DNA from 2 places in the Streptomyces sp. SP18CS02 genome. Region 2 is predicted to be linked to the other one. Evidence: predicted binding sites of a transcription regulator. Region 2 holds the regulator's gene; the other holds the start of a gene.
The links. Region 2 encodes HspR, which represses chaperone genes until heat shock. Its sites were predicted from a motif close to TTGAGNNNNNNNNNCTCAA; they were not measured.

Region 1 (5,456 bases), on a different contig from region 2:
TCGAAATCCGCGGAGGGCCGGGCGGACCAGACGGCGAGGATTCCGCCCGGGTGGAGGCGGGCCGCGCAGGCGGCCAGACCGGACGGCGAGTAGAGGCCGCCGTTGTCCTCGGTGACGGTCCAGTCCGGGCCGTTGTCGATGTCCAGGCAGAGCGCGTCGTAGCGGTCGGGCGAGGTGTGGAGGTACTCGATCAGGTCGGTGTGGAGCAGCGCCGTGCGGGGGTCCGCGAGGGCCCGGCCGGAGATCGCCGAGAGGGGGCCCTCGCGGTGCCAGTCGATGATCGCCTGCTCGCGCTCGACCACCGCGATACGGCCCCAGGGGCGGTTCTCGGCCGCCACCGCGTGGGCCAGCGAGAAGCCGACGCCGAGGCCGCCGATGAGGACGGCGGGGGCCGGCCGGCCGTCGAGGGCCTCGCGGGCCGCGTCGACCAGGAGCCGCTCGGAGCGGCCGTCGGACGTGTCCATCAGGAAGGTGCCGTTGGCGATGATCTCGAAGCGGTCGCCGCGCTGCCGCAGCACCACTTCGCCGTAGGGGCCAACACGCCGATCGAGCGTCAGAACCATGATCCTCAGCGTACGGCGGGGCCCGGGCCCGGGGGGCGTCTTCGGGATGTTTACCGAAGACGCCCGGTCCGGCCGGAAGGTTGTGCCGCGGGACGCACGTGTGAGGAACCTCACCGAGATGCGGGCCGGTGATCGTGTGGGGTAGGGCAAGGTTGATCGCGGGGTCGTCGACACGGAAGGGCCTTGGGGGCGGTGCATCGGCTGGAGGCGCGCGGGGCGCGCGGTGACATCGGGCCGGCGCACGGCGTTCCGCCCTCCGGGCCGGTCCCGGTGGAGGTGGCGCCGGGCGCCGAGGTGCCGGGGCCCGGCCCGGACGCGACCGCGGCCGCCGGACCGGCCCCGGCCGTGCCGGGAGGCCGGGCCGGGTGGCGCCGTTGGACGCGGCTGCTGCCCACGCCCACCGGTACGCCCTTCACCTTCGGCTACGCGCTCGTCCTGCTCGCCACCTCGCTCTTCGCCGAGTACGGCGATCCGGCCACGGTCTCCGCGCTGCTGCACGGCTCCAGTACGGATGTCGCCCATCTCGCCAGGACGCCGCTGCTGGTGCTGGTGGCCAGTGCGCTGTGGGTGGCGGGCGGGCTGTTCTCCCCGTACGCCATCGGCTTCGTCGTCGTCCTCACCGCCCTGGAGCGGCGCACGGGCGCGCGGCGGACGGCCGCGGTCTTCGTGCTCGGGCACGTGGTGGCGACGCTGGCCACCGAGATCCCGGTCGGGCTGTCGGTGCTGGCCGGGTACCTGCCGGGGAGCTCGCTGCACCGCCTCGACTACGGCATCAGCTTCGGGCTGATGGCGAGCGTCGGCGCGCTGGCCGGGCTGCTCGGCCCGGTGGGACGGGGCGTCGTGCTCGGCTCGGCGTCCGTGATGCTGGTCCAGGACCTGCTGGCGCTCGAGGACCCGCTCGCCGACTGGGGCCATCCGATGGCGCTGTTGATCGGGGTCGCGTGCTGGCCGCTCGTCCGGCTGCGCGCGAGCGGGAGGGGGCCGGGCGGGTGAGCGACACCCCGATACACGCCGAGACGTGGAGCAAATACGGGCAAAAGCGACTTTAGGGGCGCATTGTAAAGGCGTCCGAGTCGCTTCGCAACAGGAGATCCCCATGCCCCGACTGCAGCGCACCGCCGCGCGCCGCCTGGCTCTGACCGCCACCGTTCTCGCCGTCGCCTCCTTCGCGGCGGGCCCGGTGCAGGCCGATGACAGGCTGCCGTCCCATCACTGCGTGGTCAACGGCGCCGCGGTGCCCCCCGGCGAGACCGTTTTCGGTACGGCCGGCAACGACATCATCGAATGCGAGAACGATGTCGAGAACGTCATCGTCTGGGGCGGCGGGGGTGACGACAACATCCGCGTCAAGGGCCTCATCATCGACTCCCAGGTCCTCGGCGGGGACGGGAACGACACCATCCAGACCAGCCAGCTGCTCCCGCGCGAGGCATCCAGCACCCTGCGCGGCGGTACGGGCGACGACACCATCATCGTCCCGACGGTGATCGGTACCACCGAGCACGGCGCCACGGTCTACGGCGACCAGGGCAACGACAAGATCACCACCGGTAGCGTCTTCGGCTCGCCCGGCGACCACGCCCGCGGTGGCGGCCAGGTCTTCGGCAACGACGGCAGCGACCGCATCTACACCGGTGTCGTCGACTTCGGCGGCCGGGTGCTCGGCGGCAGCGAGAACGACCTCATCGAGGCCAAGGGCGTCGGCAACGAGACCGGCGGCACCATCCAGGGCGGCCCCGGCCAGGACACCATCCGCGCCACCGGCGACAAGGTGCTGCTCGCCGGCCCCGGCTGGGGCGTGGTGGACGGCGGCCTCGGCCAGGACACCTGCAAGGTCGAGCACGCCAGCCCGGACCGCGCCCGCAGCTCCATCTCCGGCTGCCCCTGACGGTACGCCGCCGCGCGCCCCTCGTCGGGATCGGGCCGGATCGAGCCCGGCGGGATCCGGACGAGGGGCCCGGGCGGTCACCGCACCGGGTGGCCCTCCGTCGACGGGACGGAGGGCCACCCGGCGTCATGTCCGCACGATTCCCGTCAAGGGCCCCTGGTGGTGCCAGCCCAGCGCCTCGTAGAGCGCCCGGCCCTCGACGGTCGCGCCCAGGACGCCCGTGCGCGCGCCCGCCTCGAAGCCCGCGTTCTCCAGGGTCCGTACGACGTGGCGGCCCAGGCCCTTGCGCTGGTGGCCGGGGCAGGTCTCGATCAGGTCCACCACCGCCGTACGGCCCGTCGGCGCCGTCTGGCCGCGTGCGGCGAGTGATCCGTCCGGCGCCGAGATCCGCACCCGCACGACCCCGTCGGAGGCGTCGACCTCCCGGGTGTACCCGGCGGGCAGCGCCGGGGGCCGGGTGGCGCGCAGCTCCGTGTACATCATGAATCCCGGATCGTCGGGGACGGTCCACCCGGGCGGGATCCAGTCCGCCGCCTCATCGGGCCCGGCGAGCACCTTGAGCCAGACGTCCGGCTCGGTGATCGACGCGCAGAGCTCGCGCACGGACCTCTCGTCCGGCTCCGGAAGGACGTGCCGCAGCACGTGCCGCGGCAGCCCGACGTCGATGCGGTAACCCCACGGCTCCTCGATGGGGGCGGGCGTGCCCCGGGACACGGCCCACCCCCGGACCCAGGCCGCTGTAATAGCTGAACTGTCCATGGGGTTATTACACACGCGGAACCGGCCGTTCGGAAGGGCCCCTTCGCGGTGATCGCCGAAGCGGCGCACCCGGGCCGGTGAGTGCCGCGCGTGCGCGGGGGCGGGCCACCCCTCGGGGAATGGGCGGGTGCCGGCGGGCGCTGACCGGGGCACATACGGCGAAGACGTGATCGCTCAGAGCGAACGCGATGGGGGAACACTCCCGGGCGCAGATGCATTGAGTCTGTACAGCTCAACTTCACTGCCTTAGGGGAGATCATGGCTTCGACGACCACACCGCTCACCCTGCCTGTGCTGCCGCTCGACAACGAGGTCGTGCTGCCCGGGATGGTGGTACCCCTCGACCTGTCCGACGCGGATGTACGGGCCGCGGTGGAGGCCGCCCAGGCCGCCGCGCGGTCGACGCCGGGCAAGCCGGCCGTGCTGCTCGTGCCGCGCGTCGACGGGACCTACGCCGCCACCGGCGTCCTCGGCACCGTCGAGCAGGTCGGCCGGCTCTCGGACGGCGACCCCGGCGCGCTCATCCGGGGCCGCGGCCGGGTGAGGATCGGCGCGGGCACCACCGGCCCCGGCGCGGCGCTGTGGGTCGAGGGCACCACCGTCGAGGAGAGCGTGCCCGATCCGCTGCCCGGCGCGGTCGCCGAGCTCGTCAAGGAGTACAAGGCGCTCGCCACCAGCTGGCTGAAGAAGCGCGGCGCCTGGCAGGTCGTGGACCGGGTCCAGCAGATCGACGGGGTCTCCGCCCTCGCCGACAACTCCGGCTACTCGCCCTTCCTGACCCTGGAGCAGAAGGTCGAGCTGCTGGAGACCGACGACCCGGTCGCCCGCCTCAGGCTCGCCACCGAGCAGCTCCGTGAGCACCTCGCCGAGCAGGACGTCGCCGAGTCCATCGCCAAGGACGTCCAGGAGGGCGTCGACAAGCAGCAGCGCGAGTTTCTGCTGCGCCGTCAGCTCGAAGCGGTGCGCAAGGAGCTGCGCGACCTCAACGGCGAGCAGGCGGGCGACGAGACCGACGACTACCGGGCCCGCGTCGAGGCCGCCGACCTGCCGGAGAAGGTGCGCGAAGCCGCCCTCAAGGAGGTCGACAAGCTGGAGCGGTCCAGCGACCAGAGCCCCGAGGGCTCCTGGATCCGCACCTGGCTCGACACGGTGCTGGAGCTGCCGTGGAACGAGCGCACCCAGGACGAGTACGACATCCGGGGCGCCAAGGCCGTCCTGGACGCCGAGCACGCGGGCCTCGACGACGTGAAGGAACGCATCACCGAGTACCTGGCCGTGCGCAAGCGGCGCTCCGACCGGGGCCTCGGCGTGGTCGGCGGGCGGCGCGGCGGCGCGGTCCTCGCGCTGGTCGGCCCTCCCGGCGTCGGCAAGACCTCGCTCGGCGAGTCCGTCGCCCACGCGATGGGGCGCTCCTTCGTCCGCGTGGCCCTCGGCGGGGTGCGCGACGAGGCGGAGATCCGCGGCCACCGGCGCACCTACGTCGGCGCGCTGCCCGGCCGGATCGTGCGGGCCATCAAGGAGGCCGGATCCATGAACCCGGTGGTCCTGCTCGACGAGATCGACAAGGTCGGCTCCGACTTCCGGGGCGACCCCGCGGCCGCCCTGCTCGAAGTGCTGGACCCGGCCCAGAACCACACGTTCCGCGATCACTACCTGGAGGTCGAACTCGACCTGTCGGACGTGGTGTTCCTCGCCACGGCGAACGTCCTCGAAGCGATCCCCGAGGCGCTGCTCGACCGCATGGAGGTGGTCCGGCTCGACGGGTACACCGAGGACGAGAAGGTCGTGATCGCCCGCGACCACCTGCTCCCGCGCCAGCTGGAGCGGGCCGGACTGGAGCCCGGCGAGGTCACCCTGGAGGAGTCGGCGCTGCGCAGCCTCGCGGGGGAGTACACCCGGGAGGCGGGCGTACGGAACCTGGAGCGGGCCGTGGCGCGGCTGCTGCGCAAGGTCGCCGCCCAGCACGAACTCGGCGAGCGCGAGCTGCCGGCCGTCCTCACGGACGCCGACCTGCGCGGACTCATCGGGCGCCCGCACCACGTGCCCGAGTCCGCCCAGGACCCGGCCGAGCGCCGCACCGCGGTGCCGGGCGTGGCCACGGGGCTCGCGGTCACCGGCGCGGGCGGCGACGTCCTGTTCGTCGAGGCGTCGCTGGCCGACCCGGAGACGGGCGGCGCGGGGCTGACGCTGACCGGCCAGCTCGGTGACGTGATGAAGGAGTCCGCGCAGATCGCGCTCAGCTTCCT
Region 2 (5,456 bases):
CTCCCAGAAGCTCGGCCAGGCGATGTACGCCGACGCCCAGGCCGCCCAGGCCGCCGGTGACGCCCCCCAGGGTGACGCCAAGGCCGACGACGACGTCATCGACGCCGAGATCGTCGACGACGAGAAGCCGAAGAAGGACGGTGCCGCGTGACCGAGGAGACTCCGGGCTTCGAGGAGAAGCCCGACGTCCCCTCCGGCGCCACCCCTGACGACGCCGCCGATGCCGCCGAGTCCCCCTCCACCGAGGAGGGTTCGGCGGCCCCGGCCGGGGACGCAAGCCAGATCACCGGTCTGACCGCCCAGCTGGACCAGGCCCGCAGCGCGCTCAGCGAGCGCACCGGGGACCTCCAGCGGCTTCAGGCCGAGTACCAGAACTACCGCCGCCGGGTCGAGCGCGACCGGGTCACGGTCAAGGAGATCGCCGTCGCGAACCTCCTGACCGAGCTCCTGCCGGTGCTCGACGACATCGGCCGCGCCCGTGAACACGGCGAGCTGGTGGGCGGGTTCAAGTCGGTCGCCGAGTCGCTGGAGACGGTCGCCGCGAAGATGGGCCTCCAGCAGTTCGGCAAGGAGGGCGAGCCCTTCGACCCGACGATCCACGAGGCCCTGATGCACTCGTACGCGCCGGACGTCACCGAGACGACGTGCGTCGCGATCCTGCAGCCGGGGTACCGGATCGGCGAGCGGACCATCAGGCCCGCCCGTGTCGCGGTCGCCGAGCCCCAGCCGGGCGCGGCGTCCACGACGACGAAGGAAGAGAAGTCGGCCGACGAGGAGAGCGGTGCCCCCGACGAGGGGTGACGCAATGATCGTCCGGAAGGAGGGACGTCGATGAGTACGAAGGACTTCGTCGAGAAGGACTACTACAAGGTTCTCGGCGTCCCCAAGGACGCCACCGAGGCTGAGATCAAGAAGGCGTACCGGAAGCTCGCCCGCGAGAACCACCCGGACGCCAACAAGGGTGACACCAGGGCCGAGGAGCGCTTCAAGGAGATCTCCGAGGCCAACGACATCCTCGGCGACCCGAAGAAGCGCAAGGAGTACGACGACGCTCGCGCCCTCTTCGGCAACGGCGGCTTCCGGGCCGGGCCCGGCGGCGCCGGCGGAACGTTCAACTTCGACCTGGGCGACCTCTTCGGAGGCGCCCAGGGCGGGGCGGGCGGCGCCGGTGGGGCCGGTGGGTTCGGCGGCGGCCTCGGGGACGTGTTCGGCGGTCTGTTCAACCGGGGCACCGGACCGGGCACCCGGACGCAGCCGCGCCGCGGTCAGGACATCGAGTCCGAGGTGACGCTCAGCTTCACCGAGGCCGTCGACGGGGCCACGGTCCCGCTGCGGATGTCCAGCCAGCAGCCCTGCAAGGCGTGTTCGGGCACGGGCGACAAGAACGGCACCCCCCGGGTCTGCCCCACCTGTGTCGGCACCGGACAGGTCTCGCGCGGCACGGGCGGCGGCTTCTCGCTCACCGACCCGTGCGTGGACTGCAAGGGCCGCGGGCTCATCGCCCAGGACCCCTGCGACGTCTGCCACGGCAGCGGCCGGGCGAAGTCCTCGCGCACCATGCAGGTCCGCATCCCGGCGGGCGTCTCGGACGGGCAGCGCATCCGGCTGCGCGGCAAGGGCGCGCCCGGCGAGCGGGGCGGGCCGGCCGGTGACCTGTACGTGGTCGTGCACGTCGACGCCCACCCGGTCTTCGGCCGCAAGGACGACAACCTCACCGTCTCCGTGCCGGTCTCGTTCGACGAGGCGGCGCTGGGCGGCGAGATCAAGGTCCCGACGCTCGGCGGCCCCGCGGTCACGCTCAAGATCCCCGCGGGTACCCCCAACGGCCGTACGATGCGGGCCCGCGGCAAGGGCGCGGTCCGCAAGGACGGGACGCGCGGCGACCTGCTGGTCACCTTCGAGGTGGCCGTGCCGAAGGACCTGAGCGAGAAGGCGCGTGAAGCGCTGGAGACGTACCGCGAGGCGACCGCGGGCGAGGACCCGCGGGCGGAGCTGTTCCAGGCCGTTGAGGGGGCTTGAGATGGACGGACGTCGGCGCAACCCGTACGAGCTGACCGACGAGACGCCGGTGTACGTCATCTCGGTGGCGGCCCAGCTGAGCGGTCTGCACCCGCAGACGCTGCGGCAGTACGACCGGCTGGGCCTGGTCTCGCCGGACCGTACGGCGGGACGCGGCAGGCGGTACTCGGCCCGCGACATCGAACTGCTGCGACAGGTGCAGCAGCTGTCGCAGGACGAGGGCATCAACCTGGCGGGCATCAAGCGGATCATCGAGCTGGAGAACCAGGTCGCCGCGCTCCAGGCCCGTGTCGCCGAGCTGGGCTCGGCGGTCGAGGGGGCCGCCGCCGCGATGCGCCAGCGCGAGGCGCAGGTGCACGCCTCGTACCGTCGTGATCTGGTGCCGTACCAGGACGTGCAGCAGACGAGCGCCCTCGTCGTCTGGCGCCCCAAGCCGCGCGGCGTCGACCAGTGAGACGTCGACCAGTGAGATGCGCGTGGGCCCCGCGAGGGTGCCCGTAGCGCGTGCAGAGCCCCTTCCGCCGTGGCGGAGGGGGCTCTTCCGTGTGCGCGCCCGCCCGGGCCCCGTCGCAGGCGTGTTCGTACGGGGGAGGGGCCGCGCCGGGGCGTGCGATGATCCGCACATGCGTACGAGATCGAACGGCCGGGTGGCGCGCAACGGCCTCGCGCTGACCGCCCTGTTGGCACTCGCGGCCTCGGCGGTGGCCTGTGACGGCGGGGAAACGGTGTCCTCCGCACCGCGGGCCCCCGGCGTCCCCTCCGCCTCCGCCGTGCCTGCGGCGCCCTCGGCGCCCGCCACGGCGTCCGGGCCCCCGGGAGAGACCGACCCCCGGGCCTGTCCGGCGTCCGGGGTGCGGGTGTCGACCGGCCCGGTCGACGCGGCGATGGGGGTGCGGGGTATGGCGGTCAATCTGCTCAACTGCGGCACGCGGCCGTACGAGGTGAGCGGCTACCCGGACCTCGAAGTCCTCGACGAGCGGGGCGAGAAGCTCGACATCGCCGTCCGGCTCGGCACCGACTCGGTGGGCGGCACCGCGGCCCGCTCGACGTTCGTCCTCGGCCCCGGCAAGCAGGCCTTCGCGTCGCTGATCTGGCGCAACACCGTGACCCGGACGGATGTCGTGGCGACGAGCGGCGCGTATCTGCGGGTGACCCCCGCGGGCGGCGCCGAGGCACAGACGGTCGCCCCGCGGAGCCCGCTCGACCTGGGCAACACGGACACGGTCGAGGTCACCGCGTGGAAGGCCTCGGCGAGTTAGCGTCCTCACCATCCCGTCCGGCCGGCGACGCCTGGCACCGCCCCTCGTCGGGGTCGTGCGGGCTCCGGACCGGTCCGGGCGGCAAGGCCCTGGTGCCCGCCCGCGGCCGGGGCGCCGCCCCGCGCGGGGACGGACGCGGCCTACGGGACCAGGTCGCCGGTCAGGCCGGCGTCCGGCGCGGTGCCGGCCGCCGCGTCCCGCGTGCCGGGCGTACGGACGCGGGACGCGCGCGGCGGGCCGTCCCCGCGGACGCCGACAAGGCCCGCCTCGCCGCCGGGGCGGGCGGCCGGGGCGGCGGGCCGGGGCGGTTCACGAGCACTGGTCCTGCTCCAGGATCCCGGACTGGGCGATGAGATAGCCCAGCTGCGCCCGGCTGCCGCTGCCCAGCGCGGAGGCGAGCTTGGCGATGTGGGCCCGGCAGGTGCGGACGTTCATGCCGAGCCGGCGGGCGATGGCCTCGTCGACATGGCCCTCCACCAGGAGCTTGGCTATCGAGCGCTGGACGCCGCTGATGCCGTGCGGATGGGGCTCGTAGGTGACCGGGTCGTCGAGCGGGATCGCCTGGAGCCAGAACTGCTCGAAGACGCCGACCAGGTACTCCACCAGCCCGGGGTGGCGCAGTTCCAGGGCGACCTGGCGGTCGCGGCTGGCGGGTACGAAGGCGACCTTGCGGTCGACGATGATCAGCCGGTCGATGATCTCCTCAAGGGTCCGCACGTCGACCTCGGGGCCGATGCGCTCCAAATACGCCAACGTTATGGGCTGGTGGCGAGCGGTGTGCTGGTACAGCGTCCGCATCTTGATGCCCCGGCCGAGCAGCGGCCGGACCCGGCGCAGGGCCTCACCGAAGGTGGCGGCGCTGCGGCCGCTGCCGGGCTGGACGGTGAGCAGCTCGAAGGAGCACTCCGCGACGGCCCGGTCGAGGCTCGCGTTGATCCGTTTCAGGCCTTCCAGCACGCTGATGGCGTGGGTGGTGGAGGCATCCTGGGCACTGACGGCCATGAATGGCTCAAAGGCGTCGGCGAGGGCGATGGTCAGCCGCCTCCGGTCCTGGATCTCCTTCTCGATGGGGAGTATCAGTTGCGCCAGTGCGGCGGAGGGCGGCACCGGGCGGAGCCACCGCGGATCGTCGGGATCCGGTCGCAGCAGGTCCAGGTCGAGGAGGCAGGGGGCCTGCGCGACCTCGGCACGGGCTATTCGCCCAGCGCGAAGGGCGTCCACGTAGAGCTGGGAGCCGGTTTCACAGAGCTCTACGTGACTGTGAGGATGTCCCTGTTCATCCCGATCCGATCGCATATGTACACCCCCAGGCTTTTCCGATTCAGGAACATGATGCATTGAGCCAGTGGTGAAAACGTGAGGAGTGGGCCATCGTCGTGGCTGCGGGGGAGCGGGATGTATCACCTTCAAGTGAGGTTGCTCGGTCATGGCCAAGAAGCTCATACGCACCGTAGTTGGTGTCGCACTCATCGCCGCTGCCGCGGTGGGGGCAGTGGCGTCAGCCGAGGATCCAGGCTGGGGCGCGGGGACGCAGCATGTCGTCGAGGCCAAGGATCCCGGATGGGGCGCGGTCGCTCCGGCGGGCGATCCCGGATGGGGGTCCGTGGGGGCATGACGGTTCCCGAAGATCCCCGTTTCCGGCGCGAGATGGCGTCCGCCTATCGATCCGGGTGGCATTTCATCGACCTCGTCACGGCGGTGCCGCACAGTGGCGATTCGTTGATGGTCACCCTCTTCGGAGAGCCGATCGTCATCACGCGAGGAGACGACGAGGATATTCGCGCCTACCGGTGCCTCCGTCGGCCCCGAGGTGCCCCGCAGCCCGTTCGCTGTGCCATCCGGTACGGCATGATCTTCGTCAATCTCGATCAGCGTGATCACCAGCTGGTCGAGCCCGAGACCACCACCGCCACCCCCCGCAGCGCCTGAGCGGTTCCCCCGTCGTTGTAGATCGCTCAGGTGCTTCCCCCACACAGCGGCACCATCGCGGACCTGAAACGCGATGGTGCCGCTGTGCTGTCCGCGTCCGGTCGCGGCCCGGCAGGGGCCCGGCGCCCGCCCGCCGGTCCCGCGCGCGGTGAACTGCGGAGCGTGCGGCTCCGCTCCCGCCCGGGCCTCCGTGCCGGGCGGCCTTCGAGGGGCGGGCGGCCGTTGAGGGACGGGCGCGCGACGCGGACC

Region 1: the regulator HspR is predicted to act here: its motif matches at 3,428-3,446, upstream of lon (endopeptidase La).

What each region holds. Positions count from the first base shown of each region.
Region 1 is NZ_JAQYXC010000303.1:475,039-480,494, reverse strand. Features, by position in the region: gene PUR26_RS33055 (spermidine synthase) at 1-563, opposite strand, end outside; gene PUR26_RS33050 (rhomboid-like protein) at 747-1,556, shown strand; gene PUR26_RS33045 (hypothetical protein) at 1,660-2,451, shown strand; gene PUR26_RS33040 (GNAT family N-acetyltransferase) at 2,578-3,210, opposite strand; gene lon (endopeptidase La) at 3,469-5,456, shown strand, end outside.
Region 2 is NZ_JAQYXC010000277.1:34,146-39,601, reverse strand. Features, by position in the region: gene dnaK (molecular chaperone DnaK) at 1-151, shown strand, start outside; gene grpE (nucleotide exchange factor GrpE) at 148-801, shown strand; gene dnaJ (molecular chaperone DnaJ) at 832-2,019, shown strand; gene PUR26_RS13835 (heat shock protein transcriptional repressor HspR) at 2,021-2,473, shown strand; gene PUR26_RS13830 (DUF4232 domain-containing protein) at 2,643-3,278, shown strand; gene PUR26_RS13825 (helix-turn-helix transcriptional regulator) at 3,588-4,574, opposite strand; gene PUR26_RS13820 ((2Fe-2S)-binding protein) at 4,890-5,207, shown strand.